2 regions of the Ruminococcus sp. 1001713B170207_170306_F1 genome follow, and region 2 is predicted to be linked to the other one. Evidence: predicted binding sites of a transcription regulator. Region 2 holds the regulator's gene; the other holds the start of a gene.
The links. The regulator HrcA, encoded in region 2, represses chaperone genes, less so after heat shock. The targets are predictions, from matches to a motif close to TGTTAGCACTCNNNNNNNNNGAGTGCTAACA.
Positions count from the first base shown of each region.

Region 1: a site for HrcA is predicted at 9,767-9,797, ahead of groES (co-chaperone GroES). Genes of this name have one in related genera too.

Region 1 covers NZ_JADPEX010000015.1:42,532-57,448, reverse strand. Annotated here, with positions in the region: gene I4V84_RS10505 (CpsD/CapB family tyrosine-protein kinase) at 1-323, opposite strand, end outside; gene I4V84_RS10500 (3D domain-containing protein) at 497-1,417, opposite strand; tRNA gene I4V84_RS10495 (tRNA-Gly) at 1,661-1,733, shown strand; gene I4V84_RS10490 (phosphoribosylaminoimidazolecarboxamide formyltransferase) at 2,083-3,267, opposite strand; gene I4V84_RS10485 (IMP cyclohydrolase) at 3,374-4,087, opposite strand; ZMP/ZTP riboswitch at 4,201-4,283, opposite strand; gene I4V84_RS10480 (peptidoglycan recognition family protein) at 4,564-5,337, opposite strand; gene guaB (IMP dehydrogenase) at 5,337-6,794, opposite strand; gene I4V84_RS10470 (DUF6106 family protein) at 6,876-7,382, opposite strand; gene groL (chaperonin GroEL) at 7,778-9,400, opposite strand; gene groES (co-chaperone GroES) at 9,445-9,729, opposite strand; gene codY (GTP-sensing pleiotropic transcriptional regulator CodY) at 10,157-10,942, opposite strand; gene topA (type I DNA topoisomerase) at 11,297-13,375, opposite strand; gene dprA (DNA-processing protein DprA) at 13,418-14,302, opposite strand; gene I4V84_RS10440 (YifB family Mg chelatase-like AAA ATPase) at 14,345-14,917, opposite strand, start outside.
Region 2 covers NZ_JADPEX010000007.1:94,649-109,565, forward strand. Annotated here, with positions in the region: gene I4V84_RS06570 (glycoside hydrolase family 43 protein) at 1-1,378, shown strand, start outside; gene uvrB (excinuclease ABC subunit UvrB) at 1,698-3,686, opposite strand; gene I4V84_RS06580 (chromate transporter) at 3,937-4,512, shown strand; gene I4V84_RS06585 (chromate transporter) at 4,509-5,078, shown strand; gene I4V84_RS06590 (TIGR00730 family Rossman fold protein) at 5,171-5,713, shown strand; gene hrcA (heat-inducible transcriptional repressor HrcA) at 6,158-7,198, shown strand; gene grpE (nucleotide exchange factor GrpE) at 7,227-7,877, shown strand; gene dnaK (molecular chaperone DnaK) at 7,993-9,876, shown strand; gene dnaJ (molecular chaperone DnaJ) at 10,032-11,219, shown strand; gene I4V84_RS06615 (phosphatase PAP2 family protein) at 11,380-12,060, shown strand; gene prmA (50S ribosomal protein L11 methyltransferase) at 12,206-13,159, shown strand; gene I4V84_RS06625 (16S rRNA (uracil(1498)-N(3))-methyltransferase) at 13,162-13,908, shown strand; partial or broken gene I4V84_RS20345 (DUF6783 domain-containing protein) at 13,905-14,075, opposite strand; gene I4V84_RS06630 (cysteine desulfurase family protein) at 14,123-14,917, shown strand, end outside.

The sequences.
Region 1 (14,917 bases), on a different contig from region 2:
TTGGTTGCGCAGATAACGTCCTGCAGTTTCGCCTGCTTGGACAGGTAGTGGGTCAGTCCCTTCACTTCTTCCTCAACCTGTACACGTCCCATAAGTACGGATTTACGAAGGTCTGCATCAATCAAAAGTACAGATTTACCACTCTCTGCAAGGGAAGCTGCAAGATGGAAAGTTACATTACTCTTTCCTTCATTCGGGGTACAGCTTGTAAATGCAATCACCTTTTTGTCGGCACCGCAAAATTGAATGTTTGTACGAAGTGCCTTATAAGCCTCATCCATGGATGAATCAGCTTTCCAGTCGCTAATTTTTACTTTTACCATAATTTTGTTTTCACCTTATCTATTTGTTATCCTGTAAATCTGCCATATTTTCCTTCTGATTTCCCATAATTCACGTCATGGCAGTGTCTGCCTAAATATTATACACTAGAAGTACCGCATTGGCTAGTACATTTTCGAACTAAATATGCACAATTTTTCACAAAATTTTCATATTATTCTTGATTTCCTTCCTGAATCCCTTCTATACCCTGAACGGATGATCCCTCTTCCAAAAGATAAACTTCTACATCAAATACACCGCTGTTCAATGCTTCCGCATGGCTTCCCATATAAATATCAATGCGGTTGTTCTTAATGGCGCCGCCGCAGTCTTCTGCCACATAGACCTGTCCATTGATAACTACTTTAGAACCGTAAGGAATTACAGTTGGATCTACTGCAATAGTACGGTTCGTGGTAGCTGTCACACCTGTGGATGTGATTCCGTTTGCCCACGGACCGCAGCAAATGCTGCACTGGCAGTAATGGGTAATATGGAAAACACCAAGTGGACGAAGGCTGCTGTCTGCGGAAACCATAATCGGCTGTCCTTCAAGAACACCTGCATTTCCCCCTGTCTGGGTAACACCTTCTACTGCTTCTGCAAATACGCCCTCTCCTGTACTTTTATGTATAATTCCTGCTTCTACAGTTCCATCTGAGGTTGCATCTGAAGCTACCTGATTCTTATCTTCATACCCCTCCAAAACAGAGGTTGGGATATATCCCACCTGTTCTTCTCCATTATCATCCTCAAATAGAATCCTGCTCCAGATATCATCAATAGTACCTGTACGGCTGATTTCATCTTCTTCCAGCACTTCACCGATCACAGAACCCTCTTTTCTGCCAGGATAATCTAATACATCTGTATCTGCCGCTACTGTGACAGTATCTTGGACTTCCGTAATCTCGTCCTCGATTTTCCCGGAATCCTTTTTTTCGATAGCTTCTTCTGAAACTGTTTCTTCTTTATTATCAGTATTTTCCTGTGCTGTACCTGAAATGGCCGGACCGGCTATTTCCGCTCCAAGCGCAGAAACAGGCATACATGCGGAAACACATACTGCCATAGCCAGAAATCTTTTTTTCATAAATTTATATCTCCTGATCTGTTCAATTTTCCCCTCTACTCTTTGTTTATCATAGCACAGCTATTTTCTTATTTCAAATCCCATCAGGCTTTTTAGAAATTTTTCACATTTATTATTGTAGCTTTTTTATTTTTTCATTAAAAAAAACATTATTTCATTTTTTTCAAAAAAACATTTGACAAAATAGATTTTATACTGTATTATATGTTTTGTCGCTGAGGAAAACAGTTGACAGCAATAAATGCGATAGTGGCGTAGTTGGTAACGCGCGACCTTGCCAAGGTCGAGACCGCGGGTTCGAGCCCCGTCTATCGCTCTGAGGCTCCGATTTAGTCGGAGCTTTTTTGTGTCTGAATCCGCCTTACAAAGCGATCACTGTCTTTTGTATACTTCATAAGAAAATCCCGCTTATTCTTTCGGAAATAATTTATAAAGGATATCTTATTTTAAACAAAAAAGCCTTGTACAATTTGCTTTTCTATCTGAAGATTCTCTATTGACTCATCTTTCAATAAGAGTTTTCAGTTCTTTGCACTTTGTACAAGACCTTTTATTACTTCATTTTATTATTCTGTCCAGAATCCAATATTTTTTCTTAAAACATGTAAAAAAAACTTTCCGCAAGATGTGCGTCTCAATTGCAGGAATGATTTTTCAGCCACGATTTAGTGATGGAATAATCTAATTCCGGTAAATGCCATTGCTATATTGTATTTGTTGCAGGTATCGATTACGTCTGCATCTCTCACAGAACCGCCTGGCTGTGCAATATATTTCACGCCGCTCTTGTAAGCTCGCTCAATATTGTCGCTGAATGGAAAGAACGCATCAGATCCTAATGTTACATCTGTCATCTGATCCAGCCATGCTCTCTTCTCTTCCTTTGTGAAAACTGCAGGTTTCTCTGTGAATGTCTTTTCCCAGTTTCCATCTGCCAGAACATCCATATACTCATCGCCAATGTAAACATCAATAGCATTGTCGCGCTCAGCTCTTGAAATACTTTCCTTAAATGGAAGGTTCAATACTTTCTGGCTTTGGCGAAGGAACCAGTTATCTGCTTTCTGTCCTGCAAGACGTGTACAGTGAACTCTTGACTGCTGTCCTGCACCAACGCCGATTGCCTGTCCGTCTTTTACATAGCATACGGAATTGGACTGGGTGTATTTCAGAATGATCAGAGAAACTTTCATATCACGCTTTGCTTCCTCAGATAATTCTTTATTCTCAGTTACGATGTTGGAAATCAGCTCATCATCAATTGCAAGCTCCTGTCTTCCCTGCTCAAAAGTAACGCCGAACACCTGCTTATGCTCTAATGGAGCCGGTACATATTCCGGATCGATCTGAATTACATTGTAGTTGCCTTTTTTCTTCTGTTTCAGAACCTCAAGTGCCTCCTCTGTATAACCAGGAGCGATCACACCGTCGGAAACTTCTCTCTTGATCAGAAGTGCTGTGTCTTTGTCACATACATCAGAAAGGGAAATAAAATCACCGAAGGAAGACATTCTGTCTGCGCCTCTTGCACGGGCATATGCACAGGCAAGCGGCGAAAAATTCTGCCAGTCCATATCCTCTACCCAGTAGATTTTTGCAAGCGTCTCTGTGAGCGGAAGACCAATGGAAGCACCTGCCGGGGAAACATGTTTAAATGAAGTAGCTGCGGGAAGTCCGGTTGCCTTTTTCAGATCACGCACCAGCTGCCAGCCGTTAAAGGCATCCAGAAAATTAATATATCCAGGTTTTCCGGAAAGTACTTTAATTGGCAGTTCACTTCCATCCTCCATGTATATTTTAGATGGTTTCTGATTTGGGTTACAGCCGTATTTTAATTCTAACTCTTTCATGGTTATCTCCTCCATTTTATCTTTTAAGGTAACGATTCAGTAGGTACTATTCCGTGAGGCATTCCGTTTTGTGAATATAATTTACCCAAAACGGAAAGCTTTATTTTCAGTGATTCTTGTTGATAATTTTTGATTCATATTTACCAGTCTCGATATCAATGTATCTCACAAAAAGTGAAACCTTATTGTCTTCATTCAGGCTCTCCCACAACATATCTGCAAACTCATCCATGTGATCCGGAATCTGAACAAGCTTCGGCTCACCCTCAAAGCTTGGCAGCGGGTTTCCATCACATTTATAAGTATGGATAAAATGTCCCTCACCGGCCTTTGCATTCTGATATGCAAAAGTGTAACGGTTGCAGGAGGAAGGATCTCCATTATTGCTCTTTAAAATGGACATTGCATAACTGTAAGAGCCGTTCTCCACATGCATAATTCCGGAAATACGTGGTGTATAGTTTGGTGCATCTGGCTCAAACTCTCTGGAACGTAAAGACTGCTCGAAAGTGAGCTGATGATCCATTCCTTCGTAAATAGTGTCTGTCTGGTCACCGTTTGTCACAATTGTTTTATTTCCAAGTACGCGGACAGGTGCATAAATGATCAGGCTTGGATCTACCAGTTTGGAAGGGTCAAATGCCTGTGTGCGGATTCCCTCGCCATCCTCCACAAATACACGGTTGCGGCTGTTTTCACTTCTTCCCATAATAAAGTAAGCAGTAACTGCCTTCGTTCCATCAGCGCTGCGGCCAATGATGATTCCTCGTCCCGGGTAAGAATTTTCCTTCAGTTCTTTGTCCAATGCTATCATTTCCATGCAGATGTTCTCCTTTCGAAATTTACATGAGTATATTACCGCAGCCACCAGATTTTCATCAATCGTGTAAATGTTGACTGCGTGTATAAAAAAACGCCTGGGAAGCCTCTCTTCCAGGCTGCCCAGGCGGTCGACACAATGATATTACTGCACTCCCTGTGGGTATTCCCACGATCCGCCAGTCATGCAGTTCTTTTTTATACTACAATATTTTTTTCGTTATTTCAAGATGGGAAATCTTTTTCTTTTATGTACAATTTTTTTGTGGTTACTGGTCACGGAGTGACCAGTAACACGCTTCGCGATGCACAGAAATCATGCATTCGCATGATTTCGCGCTGAGATTCTCGGGTTTTCTGTGAACTTTGTTCACAAAAAACACCTCGCGGAACGTTACCAATGACCAGTAACTTTTTGTGGTTACTGGTCGCAATGCCTGCATAAGCAAATTTATGGATATAGTCCGTACTTTTTTCTCAGGAAATCCCCATCAAGCCCTGATCTATTGTGATCTGTGCACTGATATCCGCCTTCATCTGCTCCCAGGCATCCGGATGATCCACATAATACTTGGGGCATTCCTTGCCTGTCACATCATAATGCCGGATCACCTGCTCTGAGGTCAGCCCAAATCGGGCGCACAGCCATGCAGCCAGCTTTACCACAGAATCATAAGTTTCCTGTTCAAAAACGCCGGTATCATCTTTATGACAGCACTCAATGGAAATACTGTCCACATTCCTTGAGTTAGTCGCATAAGACATCTCCGAGGTAGGAATACACTGGATCACTTCACCCTCCAGTCCTACTACAAAATGGCTGCTTACTTTCGCCTCATGAGAAATGGAAAGATTCTCAAAATAATCCCTGTTATTCTGGGCTGTGGCACCGGGATTGGCTGTATAATGGATCGCTATGTAATCAGCTCCATTCAGGGGCAGCTGAGGCCTGGAATACTCATTTGGAGTCAATAATTGTACATCTATGTAGGGAGCACCCTGGGACATCCATTCTTCCGGTCCATAATTCGTATGATCATTCGTTTCCTGGAATGTCTCTGCACTTTCCTCCTGCTTCTGTCCTTTCCTTACCATCAGAATAACCACTCCTGTCACAACCAGAAGCAAAAGAAGCACCAGTAATGCCAGACGCTGATTTCTCTGACGGATTCTGCCGCCCTTATCTGTTTTTTCTCTTTTGTTAAAAGAAGGCCGCCTTGAAAAAGACGGCCTTGCAGATTTTCTTTTCATTATTTGTCATCCACACTGTAGTTCGGTGCTTCTTTTGTAATGTGAATGTCATGTGGGTGAGACTCTTTCAGGGAAGCAGCAGAAATCTTCACGAATTTACCATTCTGTTTCAGTGCTTCAATATTCTCAGCTCCACAGTATCCCATACCGGAGCGAAGTCCTCCGATCAGCTGGAATACAGTGTCCTCAAGGTGTCCCTTGTATGCAACACGTCCTTCCACACCTTCCGGAACAAGCTTCTTGGCATTCTCCTGGAAGTAACGGTCCTTGCTGCCATTCTCCATAGCTGCAATGGATCCCATTCCACGGTATACTTTATATTTTCTTCCCTGATATAACTCGAAAGTTCCCGGGCTCTCATCGCATCCGGCGAACATGCTTCCCATCATACAAACGTTTGCACCAGCTGCGATTGCCTTGGTAACATCGCCTGAATACTTGATACCACCGTCTGCAATAATCGGAATACCATATCTCTTGGCAACCTCATAGCAATCCATGACTGCTGTGATCTGCGGTACACCAATACCAGCAACTACACGGGTGGTACAGATAGAACCAGGTCCGATTCCGACCTTAACTGCATCTACACCAGCATCGATCAGAGCCTTAGTAGCGGCTCCTGTGGCAACGTTTCCTGCGATAACCTGCAGCTCCGGATATGCAGCCTTGATCTCTCGTACAGCACGGAGGATATTCTCAGAATGACCATGAGCAGAATCAACAACGATGACATCAACATTTGCCTTCACAAGTGCGTCTACACGGGCAAGCACGTTGGCGGTAATACCAACAGCAGCCCCACAGAGAAGACGTCCCTGTTCATCTTTGGCAGCCAGAGGATATTTGATCTGTTTCTCAATATCCTTGATGGTGATAAGTCCTTTTAAGTTAAAATCATCATCTACAATGGGTAATTTCTCTTTACGGGATTTCGCAAGGATCTCTTTCGCCTCTTCCAGTGTAATACCTTCTTTGGCTGTGATCAGTCCCTCAGATGTCATGGACTCTTTGATCTTCTTGCTGAAATCTGTCTCAAACTTCAGATCACGGTTGGTAATAATACCTACCAGCTTCTTGCCTTCTGTGATCGGGACACCGGAAATACGGAATTTCGCCATTAAGTCATTGGCATCCTTCAATGTATGTTCCGGAGATAAGAAAAATGGATCTGTGATAACACCATTCTCAGAACGCTTAACCTTGTCCACCTCTTCTGCCTGCGCCTCGATAGACATGTTCTTGTGAATGATACCGATACCTCCCTGACGTGCCATGGCAATCGCCATATTGTACTCAGTAACGGTGTCCATTCCTGCACTCATCATGGGAATGTTCAGTTTAATCTTCTTTGTAAGGTAAGTTGAAACGTCAACTTGATTCGGGATTACTTTGGAGTACGCCGGAACTAAAAGGACGTCGTCGAAAGTAATGCCTTCACCAATGATAGTACCCATTGCTTTTCCTCCCTTGTCTTATTGTGTCTTTGGTTTGTAGATTAGTGTAGCAAAAAACTAAAAGTGTGTCAATCTAGTAAATTAATCTAAAAATACTTTGCTCGGAGCAGTATTTCTCATGGTTTTTGCCAATATTTCATCTGGCTCGATAATTACTTTGCAGGTATCTGCGCCATCGCGGCAGACAATTGCAAAACGCTTATGTTCCGGATTTCCGGAGGAAAAATCCTGTACTTTCAGCTTCTGGTTGCTGTTGTAATAGTCCATTCTATGTGAGTTAAGAGGTGCCATAATATCACATTCTGTGATGTTCAGGCTTTTTACTCTTTTTCTCTTGGACTTTGCCATGATCTTGTCAATGTCAAGTTCTCCGTTTACAAACAGGTACTCAAATTCCAGATCAGTGCCTGGAAAGATAAAAAGATAGGCACAGACTCCCAGCACAATTGCCGCGATCAAAAGCAGGGGCATGATAAACAGACCTGCGAGTACCAGAAGCACGATCAGTGCAATGATACTGCCCTTTACCAGCCTGTCCTTTGCGGTCCGCTCTTTTTTTACAAGCAGCTCAGAATACAAATCGCTCATATTACAATTCTCCTTTGTTTTTTTGCCAGCCGGCATGTTGTTTTAAGTATAACACACAAAAGTTTTCCTGTGAACATTGTTCCTGATAAAACACGGAATATTGCCAGTACACAGTTACTGTTCACTCCGTTCACAGTAACGCGCTTCGCGATGCACAGAAATCATGCATTCGCATGATTTCGCGCCGCAATTCTCGGGTTTTCTGTGAACTTTGTTCACAAAAAACGCCTCGCGGAACGTTACCAGTGAACAGTAACAGTACACAGTTACTGTAAAAAATGACTTTTATTGAATGCAAAAGGGCCAGCGTCTTTGACACCGACCCTTTTGAGTTCTGAATTATACTTTCAAAAATCCATTTATGGATTTTCCGTTCTGTTTTCTGCTGCCGGAAATTACATCATTCCCATACCCTGACCGCCAGCTGGCATTGCCGGAGTATCTTCTTTGATATTTGCAACAACAGACTCAGTTGTAAGCAGAGTAGAAGCAACACTTGTTGCGTTCTGAAGAGCACTTCTTGTAACCTTTGCAGGATCAAGGATTCCCTCGTCTACCATGTTTACATATTTGTCGTTCAGAGCATCAAAACCAACACCTGGCTCAGACTCTCTTACTTTGTTGATGATAACTGCACCTTCAAGACCTGCATTAGCAGCAATACGGAACAGCGGAGCTTCCAGTGCTTTCAGGATGATGTTTGCACCAGTCTTCTCATCTCCCTCAAGACCTGCTGCAAGTTTTGCAACCTCTTTGGAAGCGTGGATATATGCAGAACCGCCTCCTGCAATGATTCCTTCTTCAACAGCTGCTCTGGTAGCTGCAAGAGCATCTTCCATACGAAGTTTTGCTTCTTTCATCTCAGTCTCAGTAGCTGCACCAACACGAACCACTGCTACACCACCAGCAAGTTTTGCAAGTCTTTCCTGAAGCTTCTCTCTGTCGAAATCAGATTTTGTCTCCTCAATCTGAGCACGGATCTGGGCAACACGATTGGCAATTGCTTCTTTATCTCCCATACCATCAACAATAACAGTATTCTCTTTTGCAACTTTAACAGATTTTGCACGTCCTAACTGAGCCATTGTAGCATCTTTCAGTTCAAGACCTACCTCGTCAGAAATTACAGTACCACCTGTCAGGATTGCGATATCCTGAAGCATTTCTTTTCTTCTGTCACCATAGCCAGGAGCTTTTACAGCTACTACCTGGAAGGTTCCTCTTAATTTGTTTACGATCAGAGTGGTAAGAGCCTCACCCTCAACATCCTCAGCGATGATAAGAAGTTTTGCTCCAGCCTGTACGATCTGCTCCAGCAGCGGAAGAACTTCCTGAATGTTGGAGATTTTCTTGTCTGTGATCAGAATATATGGATCCTCAAGGTTTGCTTCCATCTTCTCCATATCAGTGGACATGTATGCGGAAATATATCCACGGTCAAACTGCATACCTTCTACAAGGTCAAGCTCTGTGTGCATGGTCTTGGACTCTTCTACAGTAATAACACCGTCGTTGGAAACTTTTTCCATTGCATTTGCAACAAGCTCTCCGACTTCTTTATCTCCGGCGGAAATAGATGCAACGTTTGCGATCTGTTTCTTTCCGCTTACTTTCTGGCTCATGTTCTTGATTGCTTCTACAGCAGCATCTGTAGCTTTCTTCATACCGCGTCTCATAACGATCGGGTTAGCACCTGCTGCCAGATTCTTCATTCCTTCATGAACCATTGCCTGGGCAAGTACAGTAGCAGTTGTAGTACCGTCACCAGCTACATCGTTTGTCTTGGATGCAACTTCCTTGATCAGCTGAGCTCCCATGTTCTCGAAAGCATCCTCAAGCTCGATCTCTTTTGCGATTGTAACACCATCGTTTGTGATAAGCGGAGCACCGAACTGTTTATCAAGTACTACGTTTCTTCCTTTCGGTCCAAGTGTTACTCTTACGGTATCAGCAAGTTTATTTACACCAGCCTCTAATGCTGTTCTGGCTTCTGCGCCATATTTAATCTCTTTTGCCATAATGAATCATCCTCCTGATTTCAAGTTATTTATAAGGTTATGTCTTATTTCACAATTGCAAGAATATCGCTCTGTTTTACAATGATATACTCTTCACCGTCAAGCTTAACCTCTGTTCCTGAATATTTGGAATAGATAACCTTGTCGCCTACAGTAACTTCCATTTTCACTTCTTTGCCGTCAACAACTCCGCCAGGTCCTACTGCGATTACTTCTGCCTGCTGTGGTTTCTCCTGTGCCTGTCCTGGAAGAACGATACCGGATTTTGTTGTCTCTTCTGCTTCTAACTGTTTTAATACAACTCTGTCGCCTAATGGAACTAATTTCATGATCTATGTCCTCCTTTAGAATTGCTTTTCTTTTCCTTGCTAGCACTCATTATTGCCGAGTGCTAATCACTGTCCATTATATTATTGAATTATCGTTATTTGTGCAACTCTTTTCATAGTTGCATTTTTAAGTATATTCTTTTTTATTCTCTTTTATGCTCTTTTTTTCTCTTGTTTTCTCACTTTAAAAATTTTCTGAATTTTTTTCTATTTCGAAGCTTCTGAAGACTGCCTGGTAAAGTTTTTTTGTGAAATCATGAATTCCAACGAAGTTTCCTGTTATACACAAAAAAGAACTGCCCTCCAGAGCGTGTTTGAAAAAGCGTTCCTGCAATCTGCAACTTCACAATTTGCAGAAAGCCTTTTTCAAACACGTTCAAAGGAAAACAGTTCTTCTGTACACTTGTTTATTATTTATTGAATTCACTCAGGCCTTTTTATTTCTCTGGGCCTTAATCTCTTCTAATTCATCAAAGATCACTTCATTGAGAACCTTGATATAGGTTCCCTTCATACCGGATGACCGGGACTCAATAACGCCCGCGCTCTCGAACTTGCGGAGTGCATTTACGATTACTGATCTGGTAATACCTACTCTGTCTGCAATCTTGCTGGCAACAAGAATTCCCTCATCTCCGTCAAGCTCATCAAAAATGTGGATGATAGCTTCCAGTTCAGAGAAAGAAAGTGTGTTAAAAGCAGATTTTACAACCTGTTTCTTTCGGTCTTCCTCAGCATTCTCTTCATGTACAGCCCGCATCATCTCAAGACCTACAACTGTAGTGCCGTATTCACTGACAATAATATCCTCAATATCATATGGACGATCCTTGCGGTACATAAACACCGTTCCAAGACGTTCTCCTGCAATATCAATAGGATTGATGATTCCCTGATAGCTGCTGGAAACATGCTCAAAGCCAAGTGTCTGAAGATTCACGTTCTCTTTGGTAGATAATACCCCTAAAAAACGCTCATTCAGCAGAGGGTCAACATGACCGCCCACCTCATCAGCTATCAGCTCCTGGATTTCCTCAACTCCCGGGCAAAAGCTTACACCAAGCACCTTGCCTTTCTTGCTGAGAACCAGGATATTAGAACTTAAAGTATCCATCAGAACCTGGCAGATATCATTAAAAACCACCTTACTGGAACTGCTGTTATGGAGAAGTTTATTGATTTTTCTTGTTTTATCAAGTAACTGAACGCTCATTTTGTCCTCCCTTCGCTTTTGTTACATGAGAGCCTGTTTGAAAACCCACTCCCGCAATCTGTACGCTCCACTTTGCAGGAGATTTTGCAGAAAGCATTTTTCAGGCATGCTCTGACTTTACCTGTTATTCTAATACTACACGTTTTTCAAACTATTTACAAGCTATTTTTTACTATTTTTCAATTTTGTTTAGCTTTTCTGAAAATATCACGTTTTTGAAACTATTCATCAAACAATGGAAGTAATAGAGCTTTTATTTAAAAAATCCCCTGCAAAACATAATACATCTGCCTTGCAGGGGATCTTTCCCGAAAACTTCTTAATTTGTTACTGTTCGCGAGCTTCACAGCAACCTTAATTTTCTTTTTCATCCTTCGGCCTGGTTTCTACATAGCCGCAGGTTTCCTGGCTGCACACCAGTTTATTTCCTTTTTCCACCATGTAGCTTCCGCACACCGGACATTTCTTATCCGACGGCTTCTGCCATGACATAAAGTCACATTCCGGATTATCTTCACAACCGTAATACTTACGGCCTTTCTTCGTCTTCTTAAGCACCACTTCCTTACCACACTTCGGGCAGGCTACACCAATCTTTTCATAATAAGGCTTGGTATTGCGGCATTCCGGAAATCCCGGGCATGCAAGGAAACGTCCGTGAGGACCATATTTAATCACCATATGACGACCGCAGTTATCACAGATCACATCGGTCTCTTCATCATGGATGTCTACTTTCTCCAGCTCTTCCTGGGCAGCATCCACATCATGTTTCAGATCCGGATAGAAGTTCCGGACTACTGTCTTCCACTGTACAGTACCATTCTCCACACAGTCCAGAAGTCCCTCCATGGTAGCCGTGAAATTCACGTCCACAATGCTTGGGAACGCCTGCTTCATAATACTGTTTACCACCTCGCCCAGCTCTGTCACATAAAGGTTACGCTGCTCCTTGGAAACATAGCGGCGGCTGATAATGGTGGTGATGGTCGGCGCATAAGTACTCGGACGGCCGATTCCAAGCTCCTCCATGGTCTTTACCAGGGAAGCCTCTGTATAATGTGCCGGCGGCTGGGTAAAATGCTGTTCCGGCTTTAACTCTTTCAGTTTCAGCTTCATGCCTTTACTCAGGCTTTGGCTTAACACATTTCCCTTCTTCATATCCTCTTCCTGCATATATACCGAAAGGAAGCCTTCAAATGCTACCTTGGAAGCGGACACAGTGAACGTATAGTCTCCACCAGCCACTTTTACAGAGGTAGTCTCATACTTCGCAGGAGCCATACGGCTGGCCGCAAAACGCTTCCAGATCAGCTGATACAAACGGAACTGATCTCGTGTAAGGGATTCTTTTATCTGTACAGGTGTACGGCTGATATCAGTTGGGCGGATAGCCTCATGAGCATCCTGGATCTTCTGTCCCTTCTTCACTGTCTTGGCTGTTTCTGACACATATTCTTCTCCATACTGGCTGCTGATGTAGCTTCTTGCTGCCGCATCTGCCTCGTCAGAAATACGTACAGAATCAGTACGAAGGTATGTGATCACACCTACAGTACCGTTGCCCTTGATATCAACACCCTCATAAAGCTGCTGTGCCAGACGCATAGTCTTCTGGGTGGAAAAATTCAGTGTTTTGGATGCCTCCTGCTGCAGGGTACTGGTAGTGAAAGGAAGCGGAGCATTCTTGATTCTCTCGCCTTTTTTCACCTCAGAGATCTCAAATTCTTCGTTCTCAAGAACCTTAAGAATCTCATCCATCTCAGCTTTATTGTGGATATCCATCTTCTTGTCTGTTCCGTAGAATTTAGCCTCCAGAGGCTTTTTCTCGCCATCCACAAGGAATTCACCATTCAGGCTCCAGTATTCTTCCGGGATAAAAGAATTAATCTCCTCCTCCCTGTCACAGATGATGCGAAGTGCAACAGACTGCACACGGCCGGCACTTAAGCCTCTCTTTACTTTCGCCCAGAGAAGCGGACTGATGGTATAACCCACCATACGGTCCAGCATTCTTCTCGCCTGCTGTGCATCTACAAGATTCATATTCAGACCGCGTGCATGCTTCAGGGAATCCTTTACAGCAGTCTTTGTGATCTCATTGAAAGTGATTCGGTGCATTTTATCCGGATCTTCTTTCAGAGCCTGCATCAAGTGCCAGGAAATTGCTTCTCCTTCACGGTCAGGGTCAGTGGCAAGATAAATCTTATCAGCTTTTTTGGCTGCCTTGCGAAGTTTGGCAAGCAATTCCCCCTTACCACGGATGGTTATATATTTCGGCTCGAAATCATTCTCCACATCTATTCCAAACTGACTCTTGGGAAAATCACGGACATGTCCGTTAGATGCCTCTACCTCATAATTTGCCCCAAGAAATTTCTTTATTGTCTTTACTTTTGCAGGTGACTCAACTATCACCAGATATTTAGCCATACTACCTCTCCTACTTTGTATTCAGTCTACATACACTACAAATTATCCCCCTGATATTCTGTAGTATTGTCTGCCTGTCTCTCCCACAAGCCCCATTAGCTGAAGTTCTGTCAGAAGAGCACAGACTTTTGATGCTGAAAAACCGGTTTTCCGTATTAAATTATCCAGATTTTCAGGTCGTAAATCGAGACCACTATACACCAAATCCAAATCCGGTGCAAGCCCCAACTTCTTTTTTTCCACATTTTGAGGTCTGTTTTTTGCCTCGATTCCCCATTCCATAAGCATGATTTCCGGGCTGTAAGCGATTCCTGCACCATCGAAAATCAGCTTGTTGCAGCCTCTGCTCAGTTCCTCTGTCACAGCTCCCGGAAGGGCATAAACACTGTGTCCATGTTCCAGGGCAAAGTTTGCAGTGATCAGGGAACCGCTCTGTTCCTTGGCTTCTACCACAAGAACAGCATCGGAAAGTCCGCTGATGATCCGGTTTCTTGCCGGAAAAGCCCAGTTCACAGGCGGAGAGCCCGGGGGAAGCTCGCTGATGATCCCGCCGCCTTTTTCCAGGATCCGCTGATAAAGCCATCTGTTGGAATTGGGATAACACACGTCCACTCCGCTTCCCAGCACTGCAAAAGTAGGAGTGTCCGTATCCAGTGCACCTTTATGCCCCTCTGCATCAATCCCTCTTGCCATTCCACTGATGATCTGCACACCGTAGCTTGCCATGGTCCTTGCATATTTAAATGCCTGACATCTGCCATAAGGACTGCACATGCGGGCACCTACCACTGCTGCAGCAGGCTTCTTCGGATCTGGCAGGTTTCCGATGTAGTACAGTTTTTTTGGCATTCCGGAAAGTTTTCTCAAACGATCTGGAAAATTGGAATCCTCTATAGTTAAACATTTGATTTTCTGCATTGCTTCCATACTAAAATACCTCCCTGCGTGCGGTTTTATGAATAAATTCATTCAGCTTCTGTACTTCTTATCAAATGCTTTGTAAGTAAGGGCTTCTGCAACATGTCTTGTGTGTATCAGTTCCTCTCCTTCCATATCCGCAATGGTGCGTGAAACCTTCAGAATCCGGTGATAGGATCTTGCACTGAGTTCCATAAGCTCAAAAGCATTTTTTGCCACCTGAAAGGCATTCTCTGTCAGCACACAGTATTTCCGGATCTGCTTCCCGGACAGTTCTCCGTTGAAACAGATTTTCTCATTCTGGTAGCGTTTCTGCTGTATTCTTCTGGCTTTTTCCACTCTTTTCCGGATAAGGGCAGAACTTTCTCCTGATTTTTCTTCTGAGATCTGGGAAAAATTAACAGGCGGCACATCTGCACATAGATCGATCCGCTCCAGAAGGGGCTGGCTCAGCTTATGAAGATAATGGCTCACCTCGCCAGGTGTGCACCTGCATTTATTCATATCCGGATAATAGCCACAGGGACAGGGGTTCATGGCTGCTACCAGAATAAATCCCGCCGGAAACACGTACGTTCCACTTGCCCTTGACAGCTGGATCTGCTTGTCCTCCAGGGGCTGTCG
Region 2 (14,917 bases):
TGTTCGGCCGTCAGGCGGAATTTATGCGCCGATGCTCTGTTACCATAACGGTGAGTTTTTTATGACCACTACCAATGTGTCACATAAGGGGCATTTGATCGTACATACCAGCGATATTTATGGGAAATGGTCAAAGCCGGTATGGATTGATCAGGGAGGGATTGATCCTACTTTGCTGTTTGATGGTGAAGATGTTTACTTCGCCTCTACTTCCAGAGATAAAGATGACAGGGATGGAATTTTTATGTGTAAAATCAATCCATACACAGGAGAAAAGCTGTCCGAAAGTGTATGTATCAGTCATGGATGCGGCGGAATCTGTCCGGAGGGACCTCATATTTACAAGCTGAATGGAAAATATTATTTGCTTCTTGCAGAGGGTGGCACAGAATATGGACATATGGTTACCATGCAAAGAGCAGATTCTCCATTTGGACCGTATGAGGCGTGTCCCCATAATCCGATTCTCAGTCACCGGGATAATCCGGATGGCTCTATTTCCTGCACTGGACATGCTGATCTGGAAGTAGATCAGAATGGAAACTGGTGGCTGGTTTGTCTGGGAATCCGGCCTTCTTGCACTCCGCAGCGAGGTCTGAAACTTCATCATCTTGGAAGAGAGACCTTTTTAAGCCCTGTAATCTGGGATAAAGAGGGTTGGCCGGTTGTTGGAAACGATGGCAGAATCGCTTTGGAAATGAAGGGACCACTTCCAGGCGACCAGGTGCAGCCGATATGCCGGGATTTTACAGATGATTTTTCGGAAGAGAAATTCAGCCTGCATTATAACTGGGTTCGAACTCCGCATATGGAAAATTATGTGCGTGATACCGCTGCCAGACGGCTTATTTTGAAAGGAACAAGCGTAACTTTAAATGACACGGATACTCCGACATGGGTCGGAATCAGGCAGAAGGAATTTGATGTTGAGGCAGATGTTGTGGTGAGTTTGAAAGGAAATTTTTCAGATGCCTGTCCGTTTTCCCAAGACAGCAACGTCAAAGGTCTAAATAAAAGAGTGGGACTGGGTACATTCTACAATCAATTTTATCATTATGAAATTTACTTAACCAGAGAGGGCGGACAGTACAAGGTTTGTTTTTCCAGGCATATTCATGATATGTTTGCAAGAACAGCTGAGAAGGTAGTATCCTCTGGGGAAAATATTCATTTTCGTATTATCGGTAATCCTCTGGAATATGATTTCTGGTACAGCGAAGATGGAAAATACTATGAGAAGCTGGGCAGCGGTTCTACTGCAGGGCTGGCTACAGAAGGAACTATGTACATGAGTTTTACCGGAACTTATATCGGAATGTTCTCAGAAAAGGCGGAAGGGCATTTTAGAAATTTTTCAGTGAAGATAAATAAAAATTAATTGCTGAATAATCAAGGTTAACGGAACCCCCTGCCGGGCGGGATCGCACTGCGGCGCAAATATAAATGTGGCCGGAGGCGATCCGCTGCAGGCAGAGAATCCTGTAAATTGTGACGTACATCTTACAGAAATCCTTTTCAAACAAAGACTGTGGGAAAAAGTCTGTAAATAAGATTCTTCTATGATATGCAAGGGTGATGAGCCTGAAAATTAGGCTTTTCACTCTTCAAACACGCTTTAATCAGATCGTGAAGCGCTCTCTTGAAGCTGATAAATAGTGCCAAATCTGACTGGCAAAATGCATGGGGAAATCGAAGGATTACTTTTCCGCATCTGCAAGATTTTTCTTCAATTCTATCATTTTATCACGCAGCTCTGCTGCCTGCTCGAAATTCAAGTCTGCAGCAGCCTGGCGCATCTGTTTTTCCAACTGGGAGATCAGGTTCTTCAGCTCTTTTTTGCTCATGGATTCCGGATCCTTCTTCAGCTTCACTTCAGTTTCAGCAACTGCCTTGGAAACTGCAATCAGATCACGGACTGCCTTCTTAATAGTAGTAGGAGTAATTCCATGCTCTTTATTATAGGCTTCCTGGATTTCCCTGCGACGGTTGGTTTCCTCAATGGCATTTCTCATGGAATCCGTCATCACGTCTGCATACATGACAACGTGTCCTTCGCTGTTTCGGGCAGCACGGCCAATGGTCTGGATCAGGGAAGTCTCAGAACGAAGGAAGCCCTCCTTGTCTGCATCCAGAATAGCAACCAGAGTGATCTCAGGAATATCAAGTCCTTCTCGCAGAAGGTTAATGCCTACAAGCACATCAAATACATCCAGACGCATGTCGCGGATGATTTCTGCACGCTCCAGGGTATCAATATCCGAATGAAGATAACGGACACGGATTCCCACATCTTTCATATACTGGGTAAGATCCTCGGCCATTCGTTTGGTGAGAGTTGTGATCAGCACTTTGTTTTTTCTGGAGGTTTCTTTCGTTATTTCAGAAATCAGGTCGTCTATCTGTCCCTCTACAGGGCGCACCTCCACTTTCGGATCCAGAAGACCGGTAGGACGGATGATCTGCTCGGCGCGGAGAAGCTCATGGTCGTATTCATAATCTCCCGGGGTAGCAGATACAAACAAAACCTGGTCAAGTTTATTCTCAAATTCTTCAAAACTCAGAGGGCGGTTATCCTTAGCAGAGGGCAGACGGAAACCATAGTCTACCAATGTCTGTTTACGGTTCTGGTCGCCAGCATACATAGCGCCAACCTGTGGGACTGTCTTGTGCGACTCATCAATAATAAGAAGAAAATCATCCCCGAAATAATCCAGCAGAGTATAAGGCGGCTGCCCTGGCTCCAGTCCGGAAAGATGACGGGAATAGTTCTCAATACCGGAGCAGAAGCCGGTTTCTTTCATCATTTCAATATCAAAGTTGGTACGCTCGGAGATACGCTGGGCTTCCAGAAGCTTGTCTTCGCTTTTAAAGTAGTCTACCCGTTCTTTTAATTCCTCTTCAATGGCAATGGCTGCTTTCTGAATCTGCTCCGCTGGTACTACATAATGGGAAGCAGGGAAAATACCGATGTGCGCAAGCTGACATTTGATTTCTCCGGTGAGCACATCAATCTCAGAGATACGGTCAATCTCATCTCCGAAAAACTCCACTCTGACAGCGGTATCTGAGCTGTTAGCCGGAAAAATCTCCAGAGTGTCGCCACGGACGCGGAAGGTACTTCGGTGGAAGTCCATTTCATTTCGGGTGTACTGAATGTCGATCAGCTCCCGGATAACCTCATCACGATCCTTAGTCATGCCAGGACGCAGGGAAATCATCATGTCCTGAAATTCCTGAGGAGAACCCAATCCATAGATACAGGACACAGAAGAGATGATAATAACATCTTTTCGCTCTGACATGGCGGCAGTGGCAGAAAGACGGAGCTTGTCAATTTCATCATTGATCGCAGAGTCCTTGGCAATATAAGTGTCAGAAGAAGGCACATATGCTTCTGGCTGGTAATAATCGTAATAGGAAACAAAATACTCCACCGCATTCTCCGGGAAGAATTCCTTAAACTCACCGTATAACTGTGCTGCCAGAGTTTTATTATGGGCCAGGATCAGAGTAGGCTTATTCAGCGCCTGAATAACGTTTGCCATAGTAAAAGTTTTACCAGAGCCGGTGACACCAAGCAGCGTCTCAAACTGATTTCCCTCTTTAAATCCCTTTACCAGTTTCTCAATAGCCTGTGGCTGATCGCCGGTTGGTTTATACTCGGAATGTAATTCAAAATGATCCATATGAGTCCTTTCTTTTATAAAATCAAACACGCTTTAACTGTTTTCAGTATAGCATCCTTTTTTATAAAAGTACAGCAGAATCGAATATTTGTTCTGCCTTCTGAAATGCCAGAAGCATTCCAAAACTTTAATTGACAGACATACCTATAGTGCGTTATCTTAAAAAAGAAAAGCGTGATTGTTCATGACCTGACCAGTAACACGCTTCGCGATGCACAGAAATCATGCAGAATTATTAGGAGTGCTGGAAATGGAAGAAAAACAAAAGAATAAAAGATATGTGCTGAGAAAGCTTTTTTTTGCCTCGTTATATCTTAGTACGTTTACTTTTGGCGGCGGATATGTGATCGTTACTTTATTGAAAGAGAAATTTGTGGATCAATATCACTGGATCGATGAGGAAGAAATGCTGGATCTGGTGGCAATCGCACAGTCATCTCCAGGAGCAATTGCAGTAAACGGAGCAATTGTGGTGGGATACAAGCTTGGGGGAATACCGGGAATGCTGCTGTCGGTTCTGGGGGCTATTATTCCGCCAATGGTGATCCTGTCCCTGATTTCCTTGTTTTATGATGCATTCTGCTCTAATTATTATATAGCAGCTCTTTTGAAAGGCATGACTGCCGGCGTAGGTGCTGTGATCATTTCTGTGGTATACGACATGGGGAAAAACGTGGCGAAATCAAATGACTGGGTAAATGTGGTTATTATGGTCATCAGTTTTTGTGTAAGCTATTTTCTGAAGGTAAACATTATTTATATAATACTTATTGTGGCTGTATTTGGATTTGCGCGTACACTTGTGAAGGAGGGCAGCAAAAAATGATTTATCTTCAGCTCTTTTTCAGCTTCCTTCAAATTGGTGCATTAAGCTTTGGAGGTGGATATGCAGCAATGCCTCTTATACAGGAACAGGTAGTGACTATGCATGGCTGGATTTCCATGGAAACTTTTTCGAATCTTGTGACCATTGCAGAGATGACTCCTGGTCCTATTGCAGTAAACTCCGCAACCTTTGTAGGAACCAGGATTGCTGGTCCTGGTGGCGCAGTGGTGGCTACTCTTGGCTGTATTTTACCCTCCTGTATAATTGTAACCCTGCTGGCATATATTTACACGAAATACCGGAAAATGTCCCTTCTCCAGGGAACTCTTACATCCCTTCGCCCGGCGGTTGTGGCCATGATCGCCAAGGCAGGAGTTACCATTTTAGTATCATCTTTTTTTATAAATGGTGCAGTGGAACTGTTTCGGGAAAACATATGCATTCGAATGGTGGTGTTCTTTACTGCCGCACTGGTGCTTTTAAGAAAATTTAAAATGAATCCTATTCTGGTGATGGTTTTGTGCGGTGTGGCAAATATGGTGTTTTGCGCGGCTGCCGGAAGCTGACTGGAAAAGATATGCCAGCTGACTTTCGTATATGGTGCTGCCGCAGGTAGGCTGCACCTGTGTTTAGAAGAAAAAATAAGGGGGATAACAGATTGAACATATGTGTATATGGCGCTTCAAGTGCACTGCTTAAAAACATTTATTATGAAAAAACAGAAGAGCTTGGAAGAGCAATGGGAAAAAGAGGTCACGGTCTGGTGTTTGGCGGCGGGGCTACCGGAATGATGGGAGCAGCAGCCAGAGGCGTGGCAGCAGAAAATGGTTACATACTTGGAATTGCTCCCCGATTTTTTGATCAGCCTGGAGTTCTGTATGAGAAATGCACGGAATTTATTTTCACAGAGAATATGAGAGAGCGCAAAAAACTTCTGGAAGAAAAATCAGATGCTACGATCGTAGCACCTGGCGGAATTGGTACCTACGAGGAATTTTTTGAGATTTTTACCTTGAAAAGCCTGAAACGTATTGACCGCCCAATTGTGCTGTATAACATTGACGGATATTATGACAAGATGAAAGCATTGCTGGAGTACACAGCAGAAGAGAAATTCATGGATTTTTCCGTGCTGGATCTGGTAGTCTTTCTGGATGAGCCGACAGCAGTTCTTGACTATCTGGAAAATTATAAAAAATAGAGGCTGCTATTCAGCAGGGGCTGTTTTGCGAAACATATAACTGTGAAGGTGCTGAACAGTTACAAAACGGACATGTCGCCTATGGGCGGTATTCCTATATAGGAAAGAAGATGCCAGGGAAAATTTTCTCAAGGCATCTTTTTCATTTATGCGGCAGCAAACATAAGACTGCGTTGGCAGATACCTGATAGTATCCTTGCTGTCCAAAAAAAGTATTGCAGTAAGGAGAATTTAGCCAGAATGGTAAAGTATAGGGTAAAAACTATCAAAAAAGATGAAAAAAATTTGTAAAAAATATTGACAAAAGGAATACTGAGGTGTATCTTAAGAACATAGATGTTAGCACTCCTAAATAATGAGTGCTAACAAAAGGAATTCGAAGAAGCCAGACGGAAATCAGAATCAGGTTTGACCGTCTGCTTTTCAGGAAGGAGCAGATATTTCATGGATGAAGTATTAGATGAGCGCAAACGGAAAATACTGAAAGCAATCATCAAAACTTATATGGAAACAGGTGAGCCTGTAGGCTCCAGAACTATTTCCAAGTATCCGGATCTGAATGTCAGCTCTGCTACTATCCGAAATGAGATGTCCGACCTGACGGATATGGGCTACATCGTACAGCCCCACACCTCAGCCGGAAGAATTCCATCAGATAAAGGCTATCGCCTTTATGTAGATGAGCTTACCAGGGAGAAGGAAGCCGAGATCGCAGAAATCCGTGATCTGATGATTGAGAAATCAGATAAGATGGATAAGGTGCTCAGGCAGGTGGCGAAGGTTCTTGCCACGGATACCAATTATGCGGCTATGGTTGCGGTTCCCCAGTATAAGGGAAGCACCCTGAAGTTCATTCAGCTTTCACGAGTCAATGAGCGGCAGCTGATTGCCGTAGTTGTATGTGAGGGTAATGTCATTCGGAACCAGATCATTAATATTGATGAGGAGATGGATGATCAGACGATCCTGAAGCTGAATCTTCTTCTTAACACGAACCTGAACGGCGTACCCATCCAGGATATTAATCTGGGCATGATTGCTAGATTAAAAGAACAGGCGGGTAGCCACAGCGGTGTGGTTGCAGATGTGCTGGACGCAGTTGCAGCTACAATTCACGTGGACGAAGAAGATATGAAAGTATATACGTCGGGAGCGACCAACATATTTAAGTATCCAGAGCTTGCAGATACATCCAGAGCCAGTGAGCTGATTTCTACTTTCGAGGATAAGCAGGAACTTGCGGATATGGTCCGTGAGGAAATGGGAGACTCGGAGAACACAGGAGTTCAGATATACATCGGGGATGAAGTTCCGGTACGTACCATGAAAGACTGCAGTGTGGTCACAGCTACTTATGAGCTGGGAGATGGAATGCGTGGAACTATTGGAATCATCGGTCCCAAGCGAATGGATTACGAGAATGTAGTGGACAGCTTAAAGAAATTAAAAGTCCAGCTTGACGAAATGGTAAATAAGAAAACCTAGAAAGGCGGTTGAAAGCGTGTCAGAAGAAATGAATAAAGAAGCCGAAGTACAGGAAGAAGCAGTTGACATTCCGGTAACAGACGGAAGCGAAGAAGAGGCAGCAGATACAGCCCAGACAGCAGAAGAGGAGACTTCCGAGGAACCTGCACAGACAGAAGAAACTGAGCAGTCAGATCAGGAAACCGAATCTCAGAAGGAACCGGAAACCAAGACAAAAACTTCTTTCTTCGGTAAGAAGAAAAAAGAGAAAGATAAATTTGAACAGCAGGTCGAGGAGCTTACAGACAGACTGAAGCGCAGCATGGCTGAATTCGATAACTACCGTAAAAGAACGGAGAAGGAGAAATCCAGCATGTACATCATCGGCGCCAGGGACATCGTTGAAAAAATGCTTCCGATCGTGGATAACTTCGAAAGAGGTCTTGCACAGGCACCGGAGGATGATTCATTTGCAGAAGGCATGAAGATGATCTACAGGCAGATGATGACAGCTTTTGATGAGATGGGTGTGAAGCCAATCGAAGCTGTAGGTAAGGAATTTGATCCGAATCTGCATAATGCAGTGATGCATGTGGAGGACGAATCCGTTGGCGAGAACATCGTCGTAGAGGAATTCCAGAAGGGATATACCTACAAGGATTTCGTTGTAAGACACAGTATGGTAAAAGTTGCTAATTAACAGAAAGCAGCTTGGAGAATCAAACTTCATCGACATTTTCTAAAAACAAAGTATAAATGTTACTGTTCGTGTAATGGACAGCAACCATGAATTTTTAAACAGGAGGAAAATTATCATGGGAAAAATCATTGGTATTGATTTAGGTACAACAAACAGCTGTGTAGCTGTTATGGAAGGTGGACAGCCAACCGTTATCGCAAATACAGAAGGATCCAGAACAACACCATCTGTTGTAGCATTCACAAAGACAGGTGAGCGTCTGGTAGGTGAGCCTGCAAAACGCCAGGCAGTAACAAACGCAGAGAAAACAATCTCTTCCATCAAGAGAGAGATGGGTACAGATTACCGTGTAACAATTGATGATAAGAAATATTCCCCACAGGAAATTTCCGCTATGATTCTTCAGAAACTGAAAAAAGATGCTGAAGGATACCTTGGAGAGTCTGTTACAGAAGCAGTTATCACTGTTCCGGCATATTTCAATGATGCTCAGCGTCAGGCAACCAAGGATGCTGGTAAGATTGCAGGCCTTGATGTAAAACGTATTATCAACGAGCCTACAGCAGCAGCTCTTGCATATGGTCTTGACAATGAGAAAGAGCAGAAGATCATGGTTTATGATCTTGGTGGTGGTACATTCGATGTTTCCATTATTGAGATTGGTGATGGAGTTATCGAAGTTCTGGCAACAGCTGGTAACAACCGTCTTGGTGGTGATGACTTTGACCAGAGAATTACAGACTATATGCTTTCTGAGTTCAAGAGAACAGAGGGCGTTGACTTAAGCAACGATAAGATGGCTCTTCAGAGACTGAAAGAAGCTGCTGAGAAAGCTAAGAAAGAGCTTTCTTCCGCAACAACAACCAATATCAACCTGCCATTCATCACAGCAACAGCTGAAGGACCGAAGCATTTTGATATGAACCTTACAAGAGCTAAATTTGACGAACTTACACACGATCTTGTTGAGAAAACAGCAGAGCCGGTTCGCCGTGCACTTTCTGATGCAGGACTTACTGCTTCTGATCTTGGACAGGTGCTTCTGGTTGGTGGTTCTACACGTATCCCGGCTGTACAGGATAAAGTAAGACAGTTGACTGGCAAAGAGCCAAGCAAGGCCCTGAACCCGGATGAGTGTGTTGCACTTGGTGCTTCTATCCAGGGTGGTAAGCTTTCCGGTGAGGCTGGTGCAGGTGACATCCTTCTTCTTGATGTTACTCCACTTTCCCTGTCCATCGAGACAATGGGTGGTATTGCAACACGTCTGATCGAGAGAAATACAACAATCCCGACCAAGAAGAGCCAGATTTTCTCCACAGCAGCTGATAATCAGACCGCTGTAGATATCAATGTATTACAGGGTGAGCGTCAGTTCGCGAAAGACAACAAGTCCCTTGGACAGTTCCGTCTGGATGGAATCCCGCCAGCACGTCGTGGTGTTCCGCAGATCGAGGTTACATTCGATATTGATGCCAACGGTATCGTAAATGTATCTGCTAAGGATCTTGGAACAGGTAAAGAGCAGCACATTACAATCACAGCTGGTTCTAACATGTCCGAGTCTGATATTGACAAGGCTGTTAAAGAAGCTGCTGAGTTCGAAGCTCAGGATAAGAAACGTAAAGAGGCAATTGATACAAAGAACAATGCAGACTCCATGGTATTCCAGGTTGAGAATGCACTGAAAGAAGCAGGCGATAAACTGGATGCAAATGACAAAGCTTCCGTAGAGGCTGACTTAAATGCATTAAAAGATATCCTTGCTAAATATGCAAATACAGATGAGATCGGAGATGCTCAGGTCGCTGAGATCAAAGCTGCTCAGGAGAAGATGATGGAAAGTGCTCAGAAGCTTTTCGCAAAAATGTATGAAGCACAGAACCCACAGGGTGGTGCTGGTCAGGCAGGCCCTGGACCGGACATGGGAGGAGCTTCCCAGGGCGGTAACGAGGCTGGTTACGGCGATGATGTTGTAGATGCTGACTACAAAGAGGTTTAATTGAATAATAAGTTCCAATATTTCGGAACATGAAACTACAGCCCGGTCATGATTCATGACCGGGCAGTGGTGGTGAAAGACATATTACAGGAAATGCGCCGCTGGCGTCTTCCATAAGATAACCAAATACAAAAAGTTAGGAAAAGAAAGAAATCATGGCTGATAAAAGAGATTACTATGAAGTCTTAGGCGTTGATAAGAGCGCCGATGACGCTACATTAAAAAAAGCATATCGTCAGCTTGCCAAGAAGTATCATCCCGACGTAAATCCGGGAGATAAGGAAGCTGAAGCGAAATTCAAAGAGGCAACAGAGGCTTACAGCGTCTTAAGTGACCCGGACAAGAGAAGACAGTATGATCAGTTTGGTCATGCCGCTTTTGAAAACGGCGGCGGTGGCGGAGCAGGCGGTTTCGGCGGCTTTGATTTCTCCGGCGCAGACATGGGGGATATCTTCGGAGATATTTTCGGAGATCTGTTTGGAGGCGGCGGAAGCCGCAGACGTGCCAATAATGGACCTATGAAGGGGGCAAACCTGCGTGCACGCGTGAACATCACCTTTGAGGATGCTGTATTTGGCTGTGAGAAAGAACTTGAGATTACTCTGAAAGAGGAATGTACTTCCTGTCACGGTTCTGGAGCTAAGGCTGGTACCTCACCGGTTACCTGTCCGAAATGTAATGGTGAAGGACAGATCGTTTACACCCAGCAGTCCATGTTTGGCATGGTTCGTAACGTTCAGGTGTGTCCGGATTGTCATGGGACAGGTAAGATCATCAAAGATAAATGCCCGGATTGCCGTGGTACCGGATACATTTCCAATCGCAAGAAAATTAAGGTATCTATTCCGGCTGGTATTGACAATGGTCAGAGTATCCGTATCCGTGATAAAGGTGAGCCTGGCACAAATGGAGGTCCGAGAGGCGATCTGCTGGTAGAAGTAAATGTAGCACGCCATCCGATTTTCCAGAGACAGGATATGAATATTTACTCTACTGCACCGATTACTTATGCACAGGCAGCGCTTGGCGGCGAAGTCAAACTGAATACAGTAGATGGAGAAGTTCTCTATGAAGTGAAACCAGGAACTCAGACAGATACCAGAATCCGTCTGAAGGGCAAAGGTGTTCCGTCCCTTCGAAACAAGAATGTTCGTGGTGATCACTACGTAACTCTGGTTGTTCAGGTACCAACCAACCTGAATGAGGACGCGAAAGAAGCTCTCCGCAAATTTGACGAGGCATGCGGCAATCGTCCTGCAGGCAGTGCCGGCGATAGCACAGAAAAGTCCGAAAAGAAGAAAAAAAGCTTCATGGACAAATTAAAAGAGACCTTTGAAGAGTAAAAAATCAGTTTTTCCATAAAAGAATAAAGAAAAGGGGAGATATCCTCTTTTCTTTTTTTGTTACTTATTGTATATTAAAGGGTAGCCGCAACGTTACTGTCCGTGCTGCTGGTCAGGAAATGAGCAGTAACATCGCAAGAGTCCGGAAAGGAGTTTTGCCTTGAAAACAAAGAAAAGAGATTTGTTAAACCGATATATTCCCCTGTGGTCTATTGTACCTCTTGTGACCATCATGGCAGTGAATTGTCTGATTTACTGGGGAAGCAGTGCGCTTACAGCTGGCAGGTATCACTTTGATTTTACGATGGCATTTGACAGGGAAGTTCCTTTACTGCCTGTATTTGTGTGGTTTTATATTCTGGCATTTCCATTCTGGGCGGTGGGGTATTTGCTGGTGGCAAGGCGTGGTAAGGATATGTTTTACCGGTTTGTTGCCACAGATCTGACCATACATTTTATTTGCTTTATCTGCTTTATTTTAATACCGACCACCAATATAAGACCGGAGATCCCAGGAAATACCCTTTCGGAAAAGATTCTCGCTCTGGTATATTCCCTGGATGGCGGGAACAGTCCTTCTAATTTGTTTCCCTCTATCCACTGCTATGTGAGCTGGATGTGCTGGAAAGGTGTGGAAGGCTCAGAGAAGGTGCCGAAATGGTATCAGAGATTTTCTCTGGTATTTGCAATTCTGATCATTATCTCTACCCAGGTGCTGAAGCAGCATTACATTGTGGATGCAGCAGCGGCGTTGCTTCTGGTAGAGTTTTTCTGGAGATTTTATCAGAAAGGGCAGCGACATAAGTGGGTTGTGCATATTTTTGCACATAAAAAGAAGTAACATGGACATAAAAAACCAGTAATTGGTCAGGTGAATTGAAAAATCAGAATAAAGTAACAGATAACAACCGTTTCGAAAGATGTAAAAAAATACCATATTGTGATTATGAAGAAACAGCTTTCAATAAAAAGATTGGAGAAATAGTATGAAGTGGAATCGCTTTACCATCAAAACAAAAACAGAAGCAGAAGACGTTATCATCTCTGCCCTTGCAGACGTTGGAGTTGAGGGCGTAGAGATTCAGGACAAACAGCCTCTTACCGAGACAGATAAAGAGCAGATGTTTGTGGATATTATGCCGGAAGGTCCAGCGGATGATGGAATCGCCTATCTGAATTTTTATCTGGAAGAGGACACAGAAACTACGCCTGTTCTCGAGAGAGTACGTGCTGTCCTTGAAGAAGTACGCGGATACATGGATATCGGTGAAGGCACCATCACAGAATCCCAGACAGAGGACAAAGACTGGATCAATAACTGGAAGGAATATTTCCATCAGTTCTATGTAGATGACATTCTTATTGTTCCATCCTGGGAAGAAGTGAAGGAAGAAGATAAAGATAAGATGATCCTTCACATTGATCCAGGTACAGCTTTTGGAACTGGTATGCACGAGACAACCCAGCTGGTAATTCGTCAGCTGAAGAAATTTGTGACAAAAGACACCCAGATGCTGGATGTTGGAACCGGAAGCGGTATTCTTGGAATTGTAGCTTTGAAGCTGGGCGCTGCTCATGTTGTGGGAACTGACCTTGATCCCTGTGCAATTCCGGCAGTGGCAGACAATAAAGAGGCTAACGATATTAAGGATGAGACTTTTGACATGCTCATTGGAAACATCATTGATGATAAAGAAGTTCAGGACACGGTTGGATATGAGAAATATGACATTGTAACGGCTAATATCCTGGCAGATGTACTGGTGCCTCTCACACCGGTTATCGTAAATCAGATGAAAAAGGGTGCTTACTATATCACCTCTGGAATCCTGGATGTGAAAGAAGAAGTAGTGGTAAAGGCAGTGAAAGACGCCGGGCTTCAGCTGGTTGAGGTAACCCATCAGGGAGAATGGGTATCTGTCACAGCCAGAAAGGAATAATTATGCAGCGCTTTTTTGTGGAGCCTTATCAGGTCCTTGAGGAAGAACACAGGATTACCCTTACCGGCCCGGATCTGAACCATATGAAAAATGTTCTTCGCATGCGCATTGGTGAGGACGTTTGGATCAGCGATGGCAGTGAGAAGGAATATCACTGTACCATAGAAGAATTTCAGGAGGACAGCGCAGTTCTTCATATCCTTTATGCCCAGGAATCCCAGTATGAGCTCCCAAGCCGGATTTATTTGTTCCAGGGACTTCCTAAAGGGGATAAAATGGAACTGATCATTCAGAAGGCTGTGGAGCTTGGCGCTTACGCTGTTGTTCCAGTTGAAACAAGGAGATGTGTGGTGAAGCTGGACGCAAAGAAAGCGCAGAAGAAGGTTACCAGATGGCAGCAGATTTCCGAGAGCGCAGCTAAGCAGTCTAAGCGTATGCTAATCCCGGAAGTGAAAAATGTAATGAACTGGAAAGAAGCACTTGCCTTTGCAAAAGGACTGGATGTGGTTCTGATTCCTTATGAGCTTGCCCAAGGTATGAAAGAGACCCGGGAAATCCTGGCGGCAATTCAGCCTGGACAATCTGTGGGGATTTTTATTGGCCCGGAAGGCGGTTTTGAGGAGGAAGAAGTGAGAGATGCCATGGAAGCCGGAGGGAAACCGGTGACCCTGGGAAAAAGAATCCTGCGCACAGAGACAGCAGGTATGACCATGCTGTCTATTCTGATGTATACGCTTGAGTCTGTTTAAAAATATTTTAGCAATCTGCAAGACGTGCCAGAGCCTGTTTGAAAAATCATTTCAGCAATCTGCACGCCCCACTTTGCGGTATGCTTCACCTGAATTCGGCTGCCGCAGCTCGCTGCTGCGCCCTTATCCGGGTAAAGGCTTCCGCAAATTGTGATGCACATCTTGCAGAAAGCCTTTTTTTAACATGCTCTGGAAAAAAGAGGAAAAGTAAGAAATGGAAGCATATTTTGATAACTCTGCTACCACAAGATGTTATCCTGAGGTGGCAGAGATTGTAGTAAAAACAATGACAGAGGATTTTGGAAATCCTTCTGCCATGCATTTAAAAGGTGTGGAAGCGGAAAAGTATGTCCGTGAAGCTGCACAGATACTTGCCAAAATTCTCAAGGTAAATGAAAAAGAAATCATTTTCACCTCTGGCGGAACAGAGTCAAATAATCTGGCCTTGTTTGGCGGAGCGGATGCAAATAAAAGAAGCGGAAACCATATTATCACCACTTCAGTGGAGCATGCAGCTGTAGGACAGCCTGCAGAGCGCCTGGAACAGATGGGATATGAGGTGACGATAGTTCCTGTAGATCACAGGGGTGTGGTTCAGCTGGAGGCGTTAGAGAAAGCTTTGCGCCCGGATACGATTCTGGTATCTACTATGTATGTAAACAATGAGGTTGGTGCTGTGATGCCAGTGGAAGAGATTGCAAAACTGGTTCATGAGAAAAGCCCGAAGGCTCTGTATCATGTAGATGCGATCCAGGCATTTGGAAAATACCGTATTTATCCCAAAAAGGCAGGAATTGATATGCTCTCTGTGAGCAGCCATAAGATTCACGGGCCTAAAGGTGTAGGATTTTTATATATCAATGAGAAAGCCAGGATTCAGCCTCAGATCTTAGGCGGCGGCCAGCAGGCCGGTATGCGGTCCGGTACAGATAATGTACCTGGAATTGCAGGACTGGGTGTTGCTGCAAAGATGGTCTACACGGATTTTGATAAGAAAATTGAGCATATG